2 regions of the Streptomyces sp. NPDC126497 genome follow, and region 2 is predicted to be linked to the other one. Evidence: predicted binding sites of a transcription regulator. Region 2 holds the regulator's gene; the other holds the start of a gene.

Region 1 (10,259 bases), on a different contig from region 2:
GGTGGCCAGGTCGGCGGCGGAGCCGCGGGGGCCGGTGCGTCTTCCGGTCCTCGCCTCGCGGGCCCGGTCGTTGCGGGACTCGTCGGAGGAGAGCAGGAGCAGGCCGTCGGAGGAGACGACCGCGACGGAGAGGATGCCGGGCACCTCCTCCACGAGGTTGCTCAGCAGCCAGTGCAGGTTGCGGGCCTCACTGCTCAGTCCGACAGTACTGGGCGCGGTCAACTGCTTGCCTCCTCGACGGTGCCCCCCGTGGTCTCTTCGGATGTGGCGGCCGGGACGGACGGTGCCCGGTGGTCACCGGTCCGTTCGGCGAGTTCCGCCTCGGCGTCCCGGCGCCCGGCGTCCGCCCCCCGGCGGAAGCCGCCGAGCCGGCGGCGCAGGTCATCGGCGTCCACGGACCCGGTGCGCGGGCGCGGGGCCGCGGCGGGCGTGGTGATCCTGGGGGTGCGCTTGGGCAGCCCCTTGGCCGTGACGGGCTCCTCGGCGCCGTCCCCGTCGGCGACGCGCGCGTGTTCCGCGTCGGCGTCGCCCCCGGGGGCCGCGGCCGGACGGGCGGCGTCCTCCGCGTCCTCGCCGGCCGGCCGGCTCGCGGCGCCCGAAGGGGCCTCCCCGTCCTCGGCCGGGTGACCGGCGCCCGGGCGGACGGCGTCGTCCGCGCCCCCGCCGAACGGCTGCAAAGCGGCGTCCGCGGCCCCGGAGGAGGCGTCGTCCCCGCCCGGGTGGCCCGGCCCCGGGCGAACGCTCTCGCCCTCCGGCCGGCCGGCGGCCCCGGTACCGGACCCGGCAGGGGACCCCGTCCCGGCTTCGGTCACGGCGGTGCGTTCGGCGGGATCGGCGTCGGTTCCGTGGTCCCGGGCGGTCTCCACCGGGGGCGCCGGCTCCCCGGCCGCCTCCGGCTGCGCCGGGATCAGCAGCTCCATCGTGACCTCGGCGGGCCGCTCGGCCGGCGCGTCGGCGCCCGCCGCGTCCTCGTGCGGCACGGGGTCGCCCGCGGGGTCGTCCCCACGGCCCGGCGCGGACTCCCGCGCCTCCCCGGCGGGGGTCCGCGGCTCCGCCTGCGCCGGCTCGTCGCCGCCGCCCGGCGCGGGGTCCTCCGCGGGGGCCGGCGCGGAGCCGTCCGCGTCCGCTGCCTCCGGTGTCCCCGTCGGCTCGTCCGCCGCCTCCCCGCCGGACGGGTCCTGGTGGCGCACCGTCTTCTCCGCAAGGGCGACCAGCGGGTCGCCGTCCGGCTCCGTACGGCCCTGGAGGACGTTGGAGTTGGCCTCGGCGTCGGCGCCCGGGAGGGAGTAGGCGGAGGTGGCGACGGAGGCGGGGACCGCGCCGGGGGCGGCGGGGGCCAGCAGTGGGGCGGGGAGGACGACGACCGCGGCGATGCCGCCCTGCTTCTGCTCGCGCAGCTGGACCCGCACCCCGTGCCGGTGGGCGAGCCGGGCCACGACGTACAGGCCGAGGCCGAGACCGTCCTCGGCCTCCGCGTCGTACGTGGCCTCCGGGTCGAAGTCGGACAGCCGGGAGTTGAGCCGCTCCAGCCGGTCCCCGGTCATGCCGATGCCCTCGTCCTGGACGGAGAGCATGACCTCGCCGTTCTCCAGCAGCCAGCCGGAGACCTCGACGGGCAGATCGGGCGGGGAGAACGAGGTGGCGTTCTCCATGAGCTCGGCGAGCAGGTGGGACAGGTCGTCCGCGGCGAACCCGGCGATGTGCGCGTGCGGCGGCAGCGCGGCGATCCGGACCCGCTCGTACCGCTCGATCTCGCTGACGGCGGCCCGTACGACGTCCACCAGCGGCACCGGACCCGCCGTGTGCTGCACGTGCTCGGTGCCGGCGAGGACCAGGAGGTTCTCGCTGTGCCGGCGCATCACCGTGGCGAAGTGGTCCAGCTTGAACAGGGTGGCCAGCCGGTCCGGGTCGTCCTCGCGCTCCTCCAGCCCCTCGATGACGCCGAGCTGGCGCTCCACCAGCCCGAGGGTGCGCAGGGCGAGGTTGACGAAGGTGCCGCCGATGCCGGAGCGCAGCCGCTCCAGGTGGGCGGTGGACTCGGCGAGCTCGGCGCGCAGTTCCTCACGGGCGTCGGCCATCTTCTGCCGCTGGCCCACGAGGTGCTTGCGGTCGGCCTCCAGCGTGGCGATCCGCCCGGCGAGGGCTACGGCGTGCGCGTGGAGGGCGTTGACGGAGCGCACGACCTGGGCGAACTCGTCGTTGCGTCCGGTGAAGGCGACCGGCTCCTGGCTCGCGGGGTCCTCCGCCTCGGCGAGGCGGGCGGAGCCCCGGCGCAGCACCGACAGCGGACGCGTGAGGGTGCGGGCCATCGCGGTGGCGACGCCGACGGCGAGCAGCATCAGGGCGCCGAGGGCGGCGATCCGGATCTCCAGCGCGGTGACGTCGTCGTCGCGCAGCTGGGCGAGGTCCTTGGTGCGCTTGTCGAAGAGGGCGGACTCCACCCCGCGCATCGTCTCGATCCGCGCGGTGAGCGCGGCCCGCAGCTTGGTGACGCTGGTGCCGAGGTCGTCGTCGGAGAGCACCGGCTCGTCGGTGAGGCGCGCCAGGTACTTCTCGGCGGACTCGACCTCGGGGCCGGTGACGGTGGAGTCGTAGGACCCGCGAGCGGCCTTGGGCGCGGACTCGTGGAAGTCGGCGAGGGCCGCGTCGGAGCGCAGCCGGGCCTGGAGCGCGGCGGCGGTCAGCGCGTCGCGCCGCTCGGTGTCGGCCTCCGAGGAGCCGGTGGCGGTGGACGGCAGGCCGGTGACCGGGTCGATCACGGTCCGGGTGGTGCTCGGCACGTTCAGCGCGGCGAGCAGCAGTCCGCGGGTGGCGGCGGCCTGCTGGACGGCGGAGTCCAGCTCGGTGAACGCATGGGCGCCGGAGCCCGCGCGGGGCGGGGTCCGCTCCGCCAGCTGTTCGGCGAGCCGGTGCAGCCGCGTGATGACGGCGGAGTACGCCTGGTGCGCCTCGAGGGCACCGTTCTTGCCCGTGAGCGCCGCCCTGCGCACGGCCGCGACGGCGTCGAGGCCGTCCCGCAGTTCCTGCGGCGTGTCGGTGTCGGCGCGCAGCTCCTCGACCTGCCGGTCGACACGGGCGCTGTGCGCCTCGGAGGGCGCCTTGGACTTGGGGCGGCCGGCCGCGATGTAGGGGACGACCTCGTCGCGCTCGTCGGCGAGGGAGTGCGCCAGGGTGAGGGCGTCCTGGGTCTGCTCGGCGAGCGTCACCAGGTCCTGCGCGTCCTTGAGCTCCCCGGAGGCCGCGACCACGGAGGGGGCTCCGGCGGCGGCGATCGCGGCGGCCACCACGGCCACGGCGACGATGAGCCGGTTGCGTACGTGGGTGGGGCGGCCCCTGCCTACGCTGGGCGTCTGCTCCGCGTCCCCCGCGGGGGCCGTCTGCTTGCCTGTGCGACGAGGCCGCGACTTCTGCACCGGTGCTCGCATTCCTGACTCGTGTACCCGTGGGTTCGGGTGACGCTCCGTCAACGGGTGCGGGCGTTCACCCCGAGCTCATGACCGCGCTCGGACAGCGAGGCGCCCCCATCGCTCCCCGACCCTCCCAGTGAGCGTGGACAGTGGATGCGCATCACCTGACCCGCCACTCGAAGGAGTGAACATCGGAGGCGAGTTGAGGGGCAAGTTCCGCCCCCTCCCGCAGCGGCCCGGCGCGGCACGCCGGTTGGACGTCTGCGGCGGGCGGTGGCAATATTCGCCGCCACGCCTTCCCGGAGCACTGCATTCCCTCCCAAATCAGGCGTCTGACCTGCACGGCTGCAGGGATCCGGCGAGCGGCGGGGGCCCTTCGCGGCCCTTGTGAAAAGCTCGTGCAGACTGGCGGGATGCGTACGGAGCTGGTTTCGGAACCCGGTGATCCCGGCCGTCCCAACGAGGACTTCGCGAGCGTCGGGCTTCCGGCCTCCGGACAGGGCGGTTCGCTCGTGGTGCTGGACGGGGTCACACCACCGGGTGACGGCGGCGGCTGTCTGCATTCCGTGCCCTGGTTCACCGCGCGGCTCGGCGGGGCGCTGACCGAACTGACCGTTTCCCTCCCGGATGTTCCCCTGGCCGGGCTGCTGTCCCGGGCCCTCGCGCGTACCGCCGCCGACCACGCGACGTCCTGTGACCTTTCTCACCCTCGCACGCCGCAGGCAACGGTGGTGCTGGCCCGCTGGTCACCGGTCTCGGTGGACTACCTGGTGCTCTCCGACTCGGTCCTGCTCGTCGAGTCCCCCGACGGGGCGGTCACCCCGCTCCTGGACGACCGGCTGGACCGGCTGCCCCGCTCGGCCCTGGCCGACCACGCCCTGGTGGACAGCACGCTGCGCAACAGGGAGGGCGGTTTCTTCACGGCGGCGGCGGACCCCTCGGTGGCCTCCCGCGCGGTCACCGGTTCGCTGCCGCGCGGCGAGGTGCGCGCCCTGGCCGCCCTGACGGACGGTGCGGCACGCTGGGTGGAGCGGTTCCACCGGGGCGACTGGACGGACTGCCTCGCCCTGGTCCGCGAGGAGGGCGCCCGGGCCCTGGTGGAGCGCGTGCGCGCCCTGGAGCGGACGGACGCGGACCGGACGCCGCCGCTGCGCGGCAAGACGCACGACGACGCGACGGTGGTCTACGCGGAGCTGTCACCCCGTCAGGGCCTGCCGCGGCTCAGTGCTCCATGCCGCGGTTCAGCTGGTTCAGCAGCCGGGCGAGTTCCGTGACCTCGGCGGGGTCCCAGTCGGCGAGCCGGCCGGCGTAGCGGGCGCGGCGGGCCTCGCGGACCCTGCGGACCCGGTCGTGCCCCTCCCGCGTGAGGGCGATCAGCCAGGCGCGGCCGTCGGCGGGGTCCGGCTCGCGGGCGACCAGGCCGAGCTCCTCCAGCGCGCGCAGCTGACGCGACATCGTCGCCTTGCCGACGCCGATGTAGGCGGCGAGTTCGGTGGCCCGTTGCCGGCCGCCCTCATCCAGACGGACCAGCAGCCCGTACGCGGACGGTTCCAGGTCGGGATGGACCGCCCGGGCCATCTCCCCCTGGCTGGCCCGCGCGCGCCGCAGCAGCACCGTCAACTCGCGTTCCAGCGCGAGGAATCCCGGCTGCTCCACACCCGGCGCGGACTCCGGGGAGGAGGCGCGCTCCGCACCGCCGTTTCCGTCTTCGTGCACGTCTGTCCCTGCTTCGGTTTTCCGGTTCCGAGACTCTTCCGCCAAGTGGCGACGTCGCCGCGGCTCCACCAGTATTTCGCAGGCGTGGACCAATGGCGGCGCGCGGGCACCCGCCCCGTCGTGGTCCACGTGCGCGGTCTCCCCACCGGGCGACCGCGCGGCATGCCCCCACAGGGGATACGGGTCACCTTCCGGGTTCGCCCCCCACCGACCTTTCGGAGATGCGTCATGCCTGTGCACAGATCCGGCCTCCTCCGCATACGCGCGCTCGCGACCGCGGTCCTGCTCGCGGTGCTCTCGCTCCCCCACACGGCCGCCGCGGCCGCCTCCTCCCCCGGCGCCCCTCCGCGCGGCTCCGCCCACATGGGCGTGGGCGTGCTCGCCCACGACGACGGCGGCGGCGGTCTCCCCACCGTCCGCACCGCCCATACGGAGGGGGTGGACGTCTCCAGCCACCAGGGCGACGTCGCCTGGACGACCCTGTGGAACAGCGGCGTCCGGTGGGCCTACGCCAAGGCCACGGAGGGGACGTACTACACCAACCCGTACCACTCCCAGCAGTACGACGGCTCCTACGACGTCGGCATGGTCCGCGGCGCCTACCACTTCGGCACGCCCGACACCGCGAGCGGCGCCGCCCAGGCCGACTACTTCGTCAGCCGGGGCGGCGGCTGGTCGGCCGACGGGCGGACCCTGCCGGGCGTGCTCGACATCGAGTGGAACCCCTACGGCGACGCCTGCTACGGCAAGTCGCAGAGCGCGATGGTGAGCTGGATCCGCGACTTCCTGGACCGGTACCGGGAGCGCACCGGCCGCAGCGCCGTCCTCTACACGGCCACCAGCTGGTGGAAGCAGTGCACCGGCGACTACGCGGGCTTCGCCCCCACCACGCCGCTGTGGATCGCCCGCTACGCCTCCACCCCGGGCGAACTGCCCGCCGGCTGGAGCACGTACACGATGTGGCAGTACACCTCGACCGGCCCGACGGTCGGGGACCACGACCGCTTCAACGGCACCCCCGACCGGCTGCGGGCCTTCGCGGCCGGCTGATCCGGTCCCGGCGACGGGCGAGGCCCGGGCCTCCGTCACGGGACCCGGGCCTCGCCGTCCGGCCGCTCCGTCACACGGCGACCGGGACCTCCGGCGCCGCGCCGCTGGTCGCGGGCGACAGCGCCAGCTCCAGGACCTGGCGGACGTCGGTGACGGCGTGGACGTCGAGCTTGTCCAGCACCTCCGCCGGGACGTCGTCCAGGTCGGGCTCGTTGCGCTTGGGGACGATCACGGTGGTGATCCCCGCGCGGTGCGCGGCGAGCAGCTTCTGCTTCACCCCGCCGATCGGCAGCACCCGCCCGGTCAGCGACACCTCGCCGGTCATCGCCACGTCGGTGCGGACCAGCCGGCCGGAGAGCAGCGAGGCCAGGGCGGTGGTCATCGTGATGCCCGCGCTCGGGCCGTCCTTGGGCACCGCGCCCGCCGGGAAGTGGATGTGCACGCCCCGGTCCTTCAGGTCGGCGACCGGCAGCTCCAGCTCGGCGCCGTGACTGCGCAGGAAGCTCAGCGCGATCTGCGCCGACTCCTTCATCACGTCACCCAGCTGGCCGGTCAGGGTCAGTCCCGCCGCGCCCGTCTCCGGGTCGGCCAGGGACGCCTCGACGTAGAGGACGTCCCCGCCGGCGCCGGTCACCGCGAGCCCGGTGGCGACACCGGGGACGGCGGTGCGGCGCTCGGCCGGGTCCTGGGCGGACTCGGGCACGTGGTGCGGCCGGCCGATCAGGTCCCGCAGGTCGTCCGCGGTGACGGTGAAGGGCAGCTCCCGCTCGCCCCGTTCGTGCTGGGCGGCCACCTTGCGCAGCAGCCGCGCGATGGACCGCTCCAGGGTGCGCACGCCGGCCTCGCGGGTGTACTCGCCGGCCAGCCTGCGCAGCGCCCCCTCGTCGACCGTGACCTCGTCCTCGGCCAGCCCGGCGCGCTCCCGCTGGCGCGGGAGCAGGTGGTCGCGGGCGATGACGACCTTCTCGTCCTCGGTGTAGCCGTCGAGGCGGACCAGCTCCATGCGGTCCAGCAGGGCCTCCGGGATGGCTTCCAGCACGTTGGCCGTCGCGAGGAACACGACGTCCGACAGGTCGAGCTCGACCTCCAGGTAGTGGTCCCGGAAGGTGTGGTTCTGCGCCGGGTCGAGGACCTCCAGCAGGGCGGCCGCCGGGTCGCCGCGGAAGTCCGAGCCCACCTTGTCGATCTCGTCGAGCAGGACGACCGGGTTCATCGAGCCGGCCTCCTTGATCGCCCGCACGATCCGGCCGGGCAGCGCGCCGACGTAGGTGCGGCGGTGGCCGCGGATCTCGGCCTCGTCGCGGACGCCGCCGAGGGCGACGCGGACGAACTTCCGGCCCATCGCGTGGGCGACGGACTCGCCGAGGCTGGTCTTGCCGACGCCGGGCGGGCCGACGAGGGCGAGCACGGCGCCGCCGCGCCGTCCCCCGACCACGCCCAGACCCCGGTCGCTGCGCCGCTTGCGCACCGCCAGGTACTCGGTGATCCGTTCCTTCACGTCCGCCAGGCCCGCGTGCTCGGCGTCGAGGACGGCCTGGGCGCCCTGGATGTCGTACGCGTCCTCGGTGCGCTCGTTCCACGGCATCTCCAGGACCGTGTCGAGCCAGGTGCGGATCCACGAGCCCTCGGGCGACTGGTCGGAGGACCGCTCCAGCTTGTCGACCTCCTTGAGCGCCGCCTCGCGCACCTTCTCCGGCAGGTCGGCGGCCTCCACGCGGGCGCGGTAGTCGTCGGACTCCTCGCCCTCCTTCTCGCCGTTGAGCTCACGCAGCTCCTTGCGCACGGCTTCGAGCTGGCGGCGCAGCAGGAACTCGCGCTGCTGCTTGTCGACGCCCTCCTGGACGTCCTTGGCGATGGTCTCGGCGACGTCCTGCTCGGCGAGGTGGTCGCGCAGCTGCTGGGTGGCGAGCTTCAGGCGGGCCACCGGGTCGGTGGTCTCCAGCAGGGCGACCTTCTGCTCGGTGGTCAGGAACGGCGAGTAGCCGGAGTTGTCGGCGAGCGCGGAGACGTCGTCGATGGCCTGGACGCGGTCGACGACCTGCCAGGCGCCGCGCTTGCGCAGCCAGGCGGTGGCGAGCGCCTTGTACTCCTTGACCAGTTCGGTCACGTGTCCCGGCAGCGGCTCGGGCACGTTCTCGTCGATGCGGGTGCCCTCCACCCACAGCGCCGCGCCCGGCCCGGTGGTCCCGGCGCCGATCCGCACGCGGCCCCGGCCGCGGATCAGGGCGCCCGGATCGCCGTCGGCCAGCCGGCCGACCTGCTCGACCGTGCCCAGCACACCGGTGCCGGCGTAGGTCCCGTCGACGCGTGGCACCAGCAGCACCCTGGGCTTCCCCGGCTCGGTCCGGGCGGCGGCCTGGGCGGCCTCCACCGCGGCGCGCACCTCGGAATCGCTCAGGTCCAGCGGAACCACCATCCCGGGCAGCACGACCTCGTCGTCGAGCGGCAGCACGGGCAGGGCGAGCGATGCGGACTCAGCAGCCATGATCTCCCCTTCGGCAGTCAAGTTGAGTTATGCCGACTCAATGCTTGTGATCCACCGAATGTTCCCCACAGCGTGTTCGCTCTGAGCGATCATCCTCCGGGCGCCCCTGTGACAGGGAACCCTTCGCTCCGCGGCGTCATTCCGCGGGCGGTCCCGCGGGGCGCGGAGCGCCTTCCCGGCGGCGGCACCGGGTGAGGGCCGCCGCCGACCGCGCGCCGTCGGCAGCCGGCCGATCCGGCCGGGCGGCGCCGCTCACGATCTCCTCGATCACCCCGCGCCAGAAGGGTCTCCGGAGCCGCACCCGCGGCAGGTGCTCCGCGTGCCCCCGAGGGCCGGGGTCCGAGCTCCTCCCCGGGCAGCGGAACGACCAGTCCCTCACCTGAACGAGTGAGACCTCCCCCAGGCACCGGAGTGGACGGGCCCGGAGAGGCCGACGGTCCCCCGGACGTGTTCGCCCTTCGCCCGGGGGACGCCCGGCGCGCCACACCGCCCGGGAGGGTCCCGACCCCGCGCAACGCCCCCTCGCCCCCGCCGACCGGATGCTTGAATCGGGTGCGGATCGCGATCCCCCGGGGGCCCGGCACCACGAACGGCGCCCCCGCCTTCCGCGGTCCACCAGGTCCACCCGGTCACCACCACGGAAGGCCCCATGACGGAAGGTCACGCACTCGACGCGACACCACCCCTTCTCCCCGCCCGAGGAAACGCGCCCGCCACGGCCCGGAAGGCTCCCCCATCCATGCCGGAACGCACCCACGCACCGTCGACCACCACCCGCCCACCGCTCCCCGAGGTCCTGGACCGCCGCGAGGGCCCGTACGGCGAGGTCGTGCTGCGCCGGCACGGCGACCTCCTGCAGATCATCGCCAACGGCTGCTTCCTGATGGACACCTCCGACGGCCGTTCGGAACGGCGGCTGGTCGACGCCGCGCTGGCCGCCCTCGACGCGCGCGCGGCGGAGCCGCGCGTCCTGATCGGCGGCCTCGGGGTGGGCTTCTCGCTCGCACACGCCGCCGGGCAGTCCCGCTGGGGGCGCATCACCGTGGTGGAACGCGAACCGGCGATCATCGAGTGGCACCGCGCGGGGCCGCTCGCCGCGCTCTCCTCACGGGCCCTCGCCGACCCGCGCACGGAGATCGTCGAAATGGACCTCCTCCGTTACCTCGATGAGACGTCCGACACGTTCGACGCGCTCTGCCTCGACATCGACAACGGGCCCGACTGGACTGTCACCGAGGACAACGACGGGCTTTACACACCGGCCGGACTGGCTGCCTGCGCAAGGGCGTTGAAGGCCGGCGGGGTGCTCGCCGTGTGGTCGGCGAAGCCCTCCCCGGAATTCGAGGGAACCTTGCGGAATGCCGGATTCCGGCAGGTGCGTACCGAAGAGGTCCCCGTTGCCCGGGGCGTTCCGGACGTCGTGCACCTCGGCGTCCGCCCTGGATAGCAAAGCCGCGGTGCATCCCCGTACGCTGCTGCCCTGACGCGGATCATTCAAGCGTCAATCGCAGTGATGCGCAGACGACGGATCACCCCACGGATTCCGGAAAAAGCACACCTCAGGGGCGCGCGATGGAGCAGACACAGACCTCCCACAACGG
Region 2 (10,259 bases):
GGCAAGGAGGCCAACAAGGGCGTCAACCCGGACGAGGTCGTCTCGATCGGCGCCGCGCTCCAGGCCGGTGTGCTCAAGGGCGAGGTCAAGGACGTCCTGCTGCTCGACGTCACCCCGCTGTCCCTCGGCATCGAGACCAAGGGCGGCATCATGACCAAGCTGATCGAGCGCAACACCACGATCCCGACCAAGCGCTCCGAGATCTTCACCACGGCCGAGGACAACCAGCCGTCCGTGCAGATCCAGGTCTACCAGGGCGAGCGCGAGATCGCCGCGTACAACAAGAAGCTCGGCATGTTCGAGCTGACCGGTCTGCCCCCGGCGCCGCGCGGCGTCCCGCAGATCGAGGTCTCCTTCGACATCGACGCCAACGGCATCATGCACGTGACCGCGAAGGACCTGGGCACGGGCAAGGAGCAGAAGATGACCGTCACCGGCGGCTCCTCGCTGCCGAAGGACGAGGTCGACCGGATGCGCCAGGAGGCCGAGAAGTACGCGGAGGAGGACCACGCCCGCCGCGAGGCCGCCGAGTCCCGCAACCAGGGCGAGCAGCTCGTCTACCAGACGGAGAAGTTCCTCAGCGACAACGCGGACAAGGTCCCCGGTGACGTCAAGACCGAGGTCGAGACCGCCGTCGCCGAGCTGAAGGAGAAGCTCAAGGGCGAGGACACCGCCGAGATCCGCACCGCCACGGAGAAGGTCGCCGCCGTCTCCCAGAAGCTGGGCCAGGCCATGTACGCCGACGCCCAGGGCGCCCAGGCGGCCGGTGCGTCCGCCGGTGCCGGCGAGGCCAAGGCCGACGACGACGTCGTCGACGCCGAGATCGTCGACGAGGACCGCAAGGACGGTGCGGCGTGACCGAGGAGACCCCGGGCTTCGACGAGCAGTCGCAGCAGCCCGACGTCCCCTCCGAGGAAGCCGAGCCGAAGGCCGCCGCCCAGCCCTCCGAGGAGGAGGGGGCGGCCCCGGCCGGGGACACGGGCCAGGAAGCGGCACTGGTGGCCCAGCTGGACCAGGCGCGCACGGCGCTCAACGAGCGCACGGCGGACCTCCAGCGCCTCCAGGCCGAGTTCCAGAACTACCGGCGCCGGGTCGAGCGTGACCGGATCGCGGTGAAGGAGATCGCCGTGGCGAACCTCCTGAGCGAGCTGCTCCCCGTGCTCGACGACGTCGGCCGCGCGCGGGAACACGGCGAGCTGGTCGGCGGCTTCAAGTCCGTCGCCGAGTCGCTGGAGACGATCATCGCCAAGATGGGTCTGCAGCAGTTCGGCAAGGAGGGCGAGCCCTTCGACCCGACGATCCACGAGGCGCTGATGCACAGTTACGCGCCGGACGTCACCGAGACGACGTGCGTGGCGATCCTGCAGCCGGGGTACCGCATCGGCGAGCGCACCATCCGCCCCGCGCGGGTGGCCGTCGCCGAGCCGCAGCCCGGCGCGCAGACCGTCAAGCCGGCCGAGGAGGGCGCCGAGGCGCAGGACGACTCGGAGAACAAGGAGAGCGGTGGCCCGGACGAGGGCTGACGCGGGAGTCGACGCAGGGAAGGAGGGACGTCGGGGATGAGCACCAAGGACTTCATCGAGAAGGACTTCTACAAGGTCCTCGGCGTCCCCAAGGACGCCACCGAGGCCGAGATCAAGAAGGCGTACCGGAAGCTCGCCCGCGAGTTCCACCCGGACGCCAACAAGGGCAACGCCAAGGCGGAGGAGCGGTTCAAGGAGATCTCCGAGGCGAACGACGTCCTCGGCGACCCCAAGAAGCGCAAGGAGTACGACGAGGCGCGCGCGCTCTTCGGCGCCGGCGGGTTCCGCCCGGGGCCGGGCGCGGGCGGCGGCTCCTTCAACTTCGACCTGGGCGACCTCTTCGGGGGTCAGGCCGGCGGCCAGGCGGGCGGCTTCGGCGGCGGCCTGGGTGACGTCTTCGGGGGCCTGTTCAACCGCGGCGGCGCGGGGACCACGCGTACCCAGCCGCGGCGCGGCCAGGACATCGAGTCCGAGGTGACGCTGAGCTTCACCGAGGCGATCGAGGGCGCGACGGTCCCGCTGCGGATGTCGTCGCAGGCGCCCTGCAAGGCCTGTTCGGGCACCGGCGACAAGAACGGCACACCGCGCGTGTGCCCGACCTGCGTCGGCACCGGCCAGGTGGCGCGGGGCTCGGGCGGCGGCTTCTCGCTCACCGATCCCTGCCCCGACTGCAAGGGACGCGGTCTGATCGCGGAGGAGCCCTGCGAGATCTGCAAGGGCAGCGGCCGCGCCAAGTCCTCGCGGACCATGCAGGTGCGCATCCCCGCGGGCGTCAGCGACGGCCAGCGGATCCGGCTGCGCGGCAAGGGCGCGCCGGGCGAGCGCGGCGGTCCCGCCGGTGATCTGTACGTCGTCGTGCACGTCGGCACCCACCCGGTGTTCGGCCGCAAGGACGACAACCTGACCGTCACCGTGCCCGTCACGTTCGCCGAGGCCGCCCTCGGCGGTGAGGTGCGGGTCCCGACGCTGGGCGGTCCGCCGGTCACGCTGAAGCTGCCGCCGGGCACACCCAACGGGCGCACCATGCGGGCCCGTGGCAAGGGCGCGGTCCGCAAGGACGGCACCCGCGGTGATCTGCTGGTCACCGTGGAGGTGAGTGTTCCCAAGGACGTGTCGGGGAAGGCTCGTGACGCACTGGTGGCGTATCGCGAGGCGACCGCGGACGACGATCCGCGGGCGGAGCTGTTCCAGGCCGCGAAGGGAGCTTGATCTGCATGGACGGCCGTCGACGCAATCCGTATGAACTGACCCAGGACACCCCGGTCTACGTCATCTCGGTGGCGGCCCAGCTCTCCGGTCTGCACCCGCAGACGCTGCGCCAGTACGACCGGCTGGGTCTCGTGTCGCCGGACCGCACGGCCGGCCGGGGCCGCCGTTACTCGGCCCGTGACATCGAGCTGCTCCGTCAGGTGCAGCAGCTGTCACAGGACGAGGGCATCAACCTGGCCGGGATCAAACGCATCATCGAACTGGAGAACCAGGTCGCCGCCCTCCAGGCCCGCGTGGCCGAGCTGGAGGGCGCCCTCGACGGGGCGGCGGCGGCGATGCGCCAGCGCGAGGCCGCGGTGCACGCCTCGTACCGCCGCGACCTGGTGCCGTACCAGGAGGTGCAGCACACCAGCGCGCTGGTGGTGTGGCGGCCCAAGCGGCAGCAGCAGGACTGAGGCGCCGGTCCCGGGGCGCCGCGGGAGGCCCTGAGGTTCACCGAACCTCAGGGCCTCTTGGCTTGTCCGTGCTCGCGTGTGGCTATGGTATGACTGCGCGTCCAGATGATCCTCGCCGGACGTCCGCAGGTCTCTCACGAGCCCGGCGCCCCGTGCCGTGTCCATCTCGTTAAGCGGACGGCCTTGACTCCGGCGGGGGCTGAAGCGTTGGCTTTTCAGTCACATGGGCCGCAAAGCTGTGCCCACGTCCGAAACGCACCTGAAGTGAGCCCTCGCATGCGTCGTATCGCCATATCCGTGGCCGCCACCTCCATGTCCGTCATGCTCGCCGGATGCGGCGTGCTCAACGCGACGGGGAGCAGCGACGAGGCGAGCCCGGGCAAGGGCGACGACGTCACCGTCGGGCTGCTGCTCCCGGAGAAGGCCAACACCCGGTACGAGCAGTTCGACTACCCCATCTTCAAGACGAAGGTGGAGTCGCTCACCAACAAGAAGGGCAAGGTCGAGTACGCCAACGCCGAGGCGGACGCCGGCAAGCAGGCCGACCAGATGCAGCAGATGATCGACGACGAGGTCGACGTCATCGTGCTGGACCCGGTCGACTCGCACGCCATCGCGGACGGCGTGCAGAAGGCCAAGGACGCGGGCATCCCCGTCATCGCCTACGACCGGCTGGCCGAGGGCCCGATCGACGCGTACGTCTCCTTCGACAACGCGCTGGTCGGCGAGGTGCAGGGCCGTTCCCTGCTGGAGTCGCTCGGGAGCGACGGCGGCATCACCGACAAGATCGTGATGATGAACGGCTCGTCGACCGACCCCAACGCCAAGCAGTTCAAGGCGAGCGCGCTCTCCGAGCTCAAGGGCAAGGTGACGATCGCCAAGTCCTACGACACCAAGGACTGGAAGCCGGAGAACGCCCAGGCCAACATGACCGAGGCGATCAACGCGATCGGCGCGGGCGACATCAAGGCGGTCTACTCCGCCAACGACGGCATGGCGGGCGGGATCGTCAAGGCGCTGAAGGCCGCCGGCGTGACCGACCTGCCCCCGATCACCGGCCAGGACGCCGAACTCGCGGCGGTGCAGCGCATCCTCGTCGGCGAGCAGTACATGAGCGTCTACAAGTCCTACCCGGAGGAGGCCGAGAGCGCCGCCGAGATGGCCGTGGCGAAGGTCCAGGGCAAGGACATCCAGTTCGACGCGCTGACCCGCGAGCGGGTGGACAGCCCCACGCACAAGGACATCCCGGCGCAGCTCGTGCCCGTGGTCGCGCTGACGAAGGACAACATCGAGGCCACCGTGATCGCCGACAAGATCTACGACGTCTCGGACATCTGCACCGCGGAGTACAAGGCGGCCTGCGCGGCCGTCAAGCTGAAGTAGCCGCCCCGTCGTTATCCGGCCACGGCGCCGCTCCCCCCGACCGGCGCCGGGCCCCGCCCGTGTTGCACAGCCGGTTGCGGCCGCGCATAGTTGCGCTGCGGAAAGTGGCTGAACCGGGGGTGGGATGGGCGATGGCCGGGCACGGGACGGAGGAGCATCCACACGGTGCCGACCGACTGTGCGAGGCCGGGGATCGCGTGTATTCCCGGGCCGTGCGGTGCGGACGGCTGCCGCGCCGGGACGCGGAGCCGGTGCCCTGCCTGCTGGAGCTCGCCCTGCTGCACCCGGACCCCGACGACATGGACTGGCTGGTGCCGACCGCCCCGCAGGAGGTCATGACCCGGCTGCTGCGCGGGATGTACGACGAGGTGAGCGCGAGTCAGCGCCGGGTCGGCTCGGCCGTCGAGGCCTTCGAGCGGTACGCCGGTCTGGGCCGCCAGGTGTCCGCCTCGCGGTCGTCGGCGGAGGGCCCGGCGATCCGGGTGCTGGACGGACTGGCCCGCATCCAGGCGGCGATGGACGAGGCGACGCAGGCGTGCACCACCGAGGTGCTCACCGTGCAGCCGGGCGGCATCCGGCGTGAGGCGGAGCTGTCGGAGGGACTGCACCGGGCGATGGCGCTGCGCGGCCGGGGCGTGCGCATGCGGGACCTGTACACGCACGTCGCCCGGCACGGGCACGGGCTGCTCAGCTATCTGGAGCTGATGGGCGACGCGGTGGAGGCGCGCACGCTGGACGAGGTGGTCGAGCGGCTGATCCTCTTCGACCGCACGGTCGCGTTCATCCCCGCCAACACCGAGCGCACCATGGCGCTGGAGCTGCGCCACCCGGCGCTGGTGGACTACCTGGGCACGGTCTTCGACCGGCTGTGGCGGCTCGCCATCCCGCTGACCGCCCCGCTGCCCGCCACCGGCATCGAGGGCATCTCGCACCGCGAGCAGTCCATCGCGGCCCTGCTCGCGGAGGGACACCAGGACGCGGTGATCGCGGAACGGCTGGGCATCAGCGTGCGGACCTGCCGGGCCCACATTGCCCGCCTGTCGGAGACGCTGGGCGCGGCCAGCCGTACGCAACTGGGCGTCCGCATCGCCCAGGCCGGCCTGGACGGGGCCCGGGGCCCGGCGGTCACGTCGCCCGGTCGAGGATCCCCGAGCGGGCGATGAGGTAGCCGAGCTGGGCCCTGCTGCCGCTGCCCAGCGTCGCGGCGAGCTTGGCGATGTGCTCGCGCGCGGTGCGCACGTTCATCCCGAGCCGCTCGGCCACGACGGCGTCGGTGTGGCCCTCGACCAGCAGGGCGGCGATGGCCCGCTGGCGGGGGGTGACGCCGTTCAGCGGGGGCTGCCGCACGGCCCGCGGGTACAGGGGCGTGGCGAGGTGCCACAGGCGGTCGAAGACGGTCACCAGGAACCCCACGATGGCCGGGTGGCGGACCTCCAGGGCCGAACTGCGGTCCACGGTGGCCGGGATGAACGCCACCTCCCGGTCGACCACGACGAGACGTTCGGTGATCTCGTCCAGGGTCCGCGCCTCGACGTCGCCCGTCAGCCGTTCGTAGCGGGCGAGGAGCGGGGGCGCGTGGCGCAGGGTGTGCTGGTAGAGGGCGCGGATCCGGCCGCCGCGGTCGAGCAGGGCCTGGTCGCGCCGGAGCGCGGGCTCGTGGAGGGCCGGGTCGGGGTTGATGTAGCTGCTGTACGGCTGGACGGAGAGCAGGTCGGTGGCGTCGGCCATCGTCTCGTCGATGACCCGTCCGATGTGCTCCTTGCCGCTGTGCAGCGCGATGAGGGGGGTCGCCGTCGCCCCGGACCCGCCGGCCCGCAGCAGCGGCCCCAGCGCCTCGACCAGACGCTCCTCGCGCCGGCGCTCCTCGGCGACGCGGTCCGCCGAGGCCCGCAGCAGCCGGTGCAGGGCGACCTGCGGCGCGACGGGCTCCAGCCCGTCGGGATCGTCGGGGGCGGGGTGCAGCAGGCCGAGACGGAGGAGGTGCGGGGCCCCGGCGGCCGCCGGGGCGGGCAGCCGGCCCTGGCGGAGGGCGCGGGTGTACAGGTCGAGGGCCTCCTCGTCCAGGAACTCCGGCCCGTCGTCGTGCGCGTTCTCGGTCATGCCCGGATCGCCCCCCGGATCATTGGTCCCGCCGCAGGATTCCCGACTGTGCGATGAGGTACCCCAGCTGGGCGCGGCTGCCGCTGCCGAGGGTGGCGGCGAGCTTGGCTATGTGGGCGCGGCAGGTGCGGACGTTCATGCCGAGACGGCGGGCGATGGCCTCGTCGACGTGGCCCTCGACGAGGAGTTTGGCGATCGAGTGCTGGATGTCGGTGATGCCTCCGGGGGCGGGGTCGTAGGGCGCGCCGGCGGTCAGCGGCACCGAGCGGCTCCACATGAACTCGAACACCTTGATCAGATAGCGGACGAGGCCGGGCTGGCGGAGTTCGAGGGCGACCTGCTGGTCGTCCCGGGTGGGGATGAAGGCGACCGTCTCGTCGCAGACGATGAGGCGTTCCACCACCTCGTCGATGGTCCGGTACTCCACCCGGCCCGCGGAGAGCTGTTCCACGTACGCCCGCTTCTCCGGGCTGTAGCGGGCGGTGTGCTGGTAGAGCGTCCTGATCCGCACGCCCCGCTCGATGAGGGGCTTGTCCCGCTCCAGCCCCTGGACGATGCTCCGCTCGGAGAAGCGGTCGTCGCTCGGCTGGATGGTGAGCATCTCGGTGTGGCACTGGGTGGCGGCGAGGTTGAGGGCGGCGTTGATGCGCTCGCTGCCCTCCAGGACGGTGATCGAGTTCTCGGTGGTGACGGCCTGGGCGCCCAGGGCCATGAACGGCTCGAAGACGTCCGCCAGCCGGACCGACAGCCGCCGGCGCTCCGCGATGTCGCGCTCGATGGGGTGCAGCCGCTGCGCCAGGGCGATCGCCGGGGCGACCGGGCGCAGCCAGTTCTTGTCGTCGGGATCGGGGTGCAGCAGGGCGAGTTCCATCAGGCACGGCGCCTCCTCGGCCGCCTCCCGTGCGACCCTCCCCATACGCAGAGCATGGGCATAAAGTCGGCCGCCTGCTTCGCACAGTTCGGTCACCGCATGGGAATGTGTCCCTTTAGTTCGATTTGCCACCAAATCTCCACCCCCCAGGGTCCTGAACGTGCAGGAACATGATGCACCGTTTGTGTGGCCACAACGTGTTCGAATGAGCCATCGTCTTACTAGACGGGGGAACGAGGAGACTTTCACGTGAGGACGAAGCCGACTATGCGCAAGAGACTGCTTCGCTCGGTGCTCGCAGCCGCCCTCTCCGCCGTCGCGGCCTTCGGAGCGCTGAGCGGTTACTCCGACGCGAAGAGTGGGACGCTGGCCGACAGCCACTGGCCGTCGATCGTCGTCGACTCGGGGCGTTGATGTGACTACTCCACCCGACGACCGTTCCTTCCGCAGGGAGATGGCCACCGCCTACCGATCCGGATGGCACTTCATCGACCTGGTCACCGCCCTCCCCCACAGCGGTGACTCGTTGATGGTGACCGTCTTCGGTGAGCCGGTCGTCGTCACCCGCGACGAGGACGGGGACGTACGGGCGTACCGGTGCCTGCGGCGGCCCAGGGGGGCGCCGAAGCCCGTGCGGTGTGCCATCCGGTACGGAATGATCTTTGTGAACCTGGACCAGCGGGATCACCGACAGGTGGAGTCCGACTCCCCTGCCCCCCGGGCCATCTCTGCCACCCCCCGCAGTGCCTGACGCGATTCCCCCGTCGTAAAAGATCGCGCAGGCGCTTCCCCCCGCAGCGGCGTCACCGTGACCTGAACACGGTGACGCCGCTGCAGTTCTGCGGGACATTTCCGGGTATCGACCCGATCGCGCGATGGCCGGAAACAGCCGCCCGGCGCCGCCCGCCTCACCCGCGCCCCAGCGCCCGTGTGAGCGCGATCTCGATGACCACCCGCGACGGGTTCGGCGACGGCGTCCGCCCGTAGCGCTCCGCGTACCGCCGCTCCGCCTCCGCGACCCGCTCCCGGTCCGTGCGGACCACCGCCCGCCCCTCCAGCGTCGCCCACCGCCGGCCGTCCACCTGGCACACCGCGACGGCCGCGCCCCGGTCCCCCGCCGCCCGTACGTGGCGCACCTTCGCGCTCGTCACATTGGTGATCACCCGGGCCAGCCGCGCCCGGGGGTCGTACGTCACCCCGACGGGTACCACGTGCGGGGTGCCGTCCGGACGGAGGGTGGTGAGCGTGCACAGGTGCCTCTCGCGCCAGAAGCCGAGGTACGACGCGTCCGGATCGCCCGGATCTACCGAGTACGTGGTGGTCATGGACCGGAACTTAACCCCCGCCGCACTCCCGTCCGCCACCTTGAGTGGAATAGACTCAAGTTTGTGTACGCTGACCGAGTCAGCACCGAAGGCCGCCGAGGCCGCCGAGGGTCACCGCGAAGAGGAGAACGGACACGTGGACGCCGAGCTGACCAACCGGAGCCGGGAAGCGCTTCAGGCCGCCGGGAACCGGGCCGTGACCGAGGGACACCCCGACCTCACCCCCGCCCACCTGCTGCTTTCCCTGCTCGCCGGGCAGGAGAACGAGAACATCACGGATCTGCTCGCCGCGGTCGACGCCGACCGGGCCGCCGTGCGCTCCGGGGCCGAGCGCGTCCTCGCCGGCCTGCCGAGCGTCACCGGGTCCACCGTGGCGCCGCCCCAGCCCAACCGCGAACTGCTCGCCGTCATCGCGGACGCCCAGGCCCGCGCCCGCGACCTCGGCGACGAGTACCTCTCCACCGAACACCTCCTCATCGGCATCGCCGCCAAGGGCGGGGCCGCCGGCGAGGTGCTCTCGCGGCAGGGCGCCACCGCGAGGAAGCTGCAGGACGCCTTCCAGAAGGCGCGCGGGGCCCGCCGGGTGACCACCGCCGACCCCGAGGGCCAGTACAAGGCCCTGGAGAAGTTCGGCACCGACCTCACCGCCTCCGCCCGCGAGGGCAGGCTCGACCCCGTCATCGGACGCGACCAGGAGATCCGGCGCGTGGTCCAGGTGCTGTCCCGCCGCACCAAGAACAACCCGGTGCTGATCGGCGAGCCGGGCGTCGGCAAGACCGCCGTCGTCGAGGGCCTCGCCCAGCGCATCGTCAAGGGCGACGTCCCCGAGTCGCTGAAGAACAAGCGGCTGGTCGCCCTCGACCTCGGCGCCATGGTCGCCGGCGCCAAGTACCGCGGCGAGTTCGAGGAACGCCTCAAGACCGTCCTCGCCGAGATCAAGGACTCCGACGGCCAGGTCATCACCTTCATCGACGAACTGCACACCGTCGTCGGCGCCGGCGCCGGCGGTGACTCCGCCATGGACGCCGGCAACATGCTCAAGCCCATGCTCGCCCGCGGCGAACTCCGCATGGTCGGCGCCACCACCCTCGACGAGTACCGCGAACGCATCGAGAAGGACCCGGCCCTGGAGCGCCGCTTCCAGCAGGTCCTCGTCGCCGAACCGACCGTCGAGGACTCCATCGCCATCCTGCGCGGACTCAAGGGCCGCTACGAGGCCCACCACAAGGTCCAGATCGCCGACAGCGCCCTCGTCGCCGCCGCCGCCCTCTCCGACCGCTACATCACCTCCCGCTTCCTCCCCGACAAGGCCATCGACCTCGTCGACGAGGCCGCCAGCCGCCTCCGCATGGAGATCGACTCCTCGCCCGTCGAGATCGACGAACTCCAGCGC

Evidence for each region. Region 2 encodes HspR, which represses chaperone genes until heat shock. Its sites were predicted from a motif close to TTGAGNNNNNNNNNCTCAA; they were not measured.
Region 1: a site for HspR is predicted at 8,681-8,699, ahead of lon (endopeptidase La). Genes of this name have one in related genera too.

What each region holds. Positions count from the first base shown of each region.
Region 1 covers NZ_JBEORT010000003.1:75,081-85,339, reverse strand. Annotated here, with positions in the region: gene ABTY20_RS02775 (roadblock/LC7 domain-containing protein) at 1-222, opposite strand, end outside; gene ABTY20_RS02770 (sensor histidine kinase) at 219-3,413, opposite strand; gene ABTY20_RS02765 (protein phosphatase 2C domain-containing protein) at 3,821-4,681, shown strand; gene ABTY20_RS02760 (MarR family winged helix-turn-helix transcriptional regulator) at 4,629-5,123, opposite strand; gene ABTY20_RS02755 (lysozyme) at 5,352-6,173, shown strand; gene lon (endopeptidase La) at 6,244-8,658, opposite strand; gene ABTY20_RS02745 (spermidine synthase family protein) at 9,398-10,105, shown strand; gene ABTY20_RS02740 (response regulator transcription factor) at 10,231-10,259, shown strand, end outside.
Region 2 covers NZ_JBEORT010000023.1:11,603-21,861, reverse strand. Annotated here, with positions in the region: gene dnaK (molecular chaperone DnaK) at 1-858, shown strand, start outside; gene grpE (nucleotide exchange factor GrpE) at 855-1,523, shown strand; gene dnaJ (molecular chaperone DnaJ) at 1,560-2,732, shown strand; gene ABTY20_RS13450 (heat shock protein transcriptional repressor HspR) at 2,738-3,187, shown strand; gene ABTY20_RS13445 (substrate-binding domain-containing protein) at 3,452-4,570, shown strand; gene ABTY20_RS13440 (helix-turn-helix transcriptional regulator) at 4,702-5,733, shown strand; gene ABTY20_RS13435 (helix-turn-helix transcriptional regulator) at 5,696-6,670, opposite strand; gene ABTY20_RS13430 (helix-turn-helix transcriptional regulator) at 6,690-7,676, opposite strand; gene ABTY20_RS13425 (hypothetical protein) at 7,809-7,955, shown strand; gene ABTY20_RS13420 (hypothetical protein) at 7,957-8,292, shown strand; gene ABTY20_RS13415 (pyridoxamine 5'-phosphate oxidase family protein) at 8,450-8,866, opposite strand; gene clpB (ATP-dependent chaperone ClpB) at 9,003-10,259, shown strand, end outside.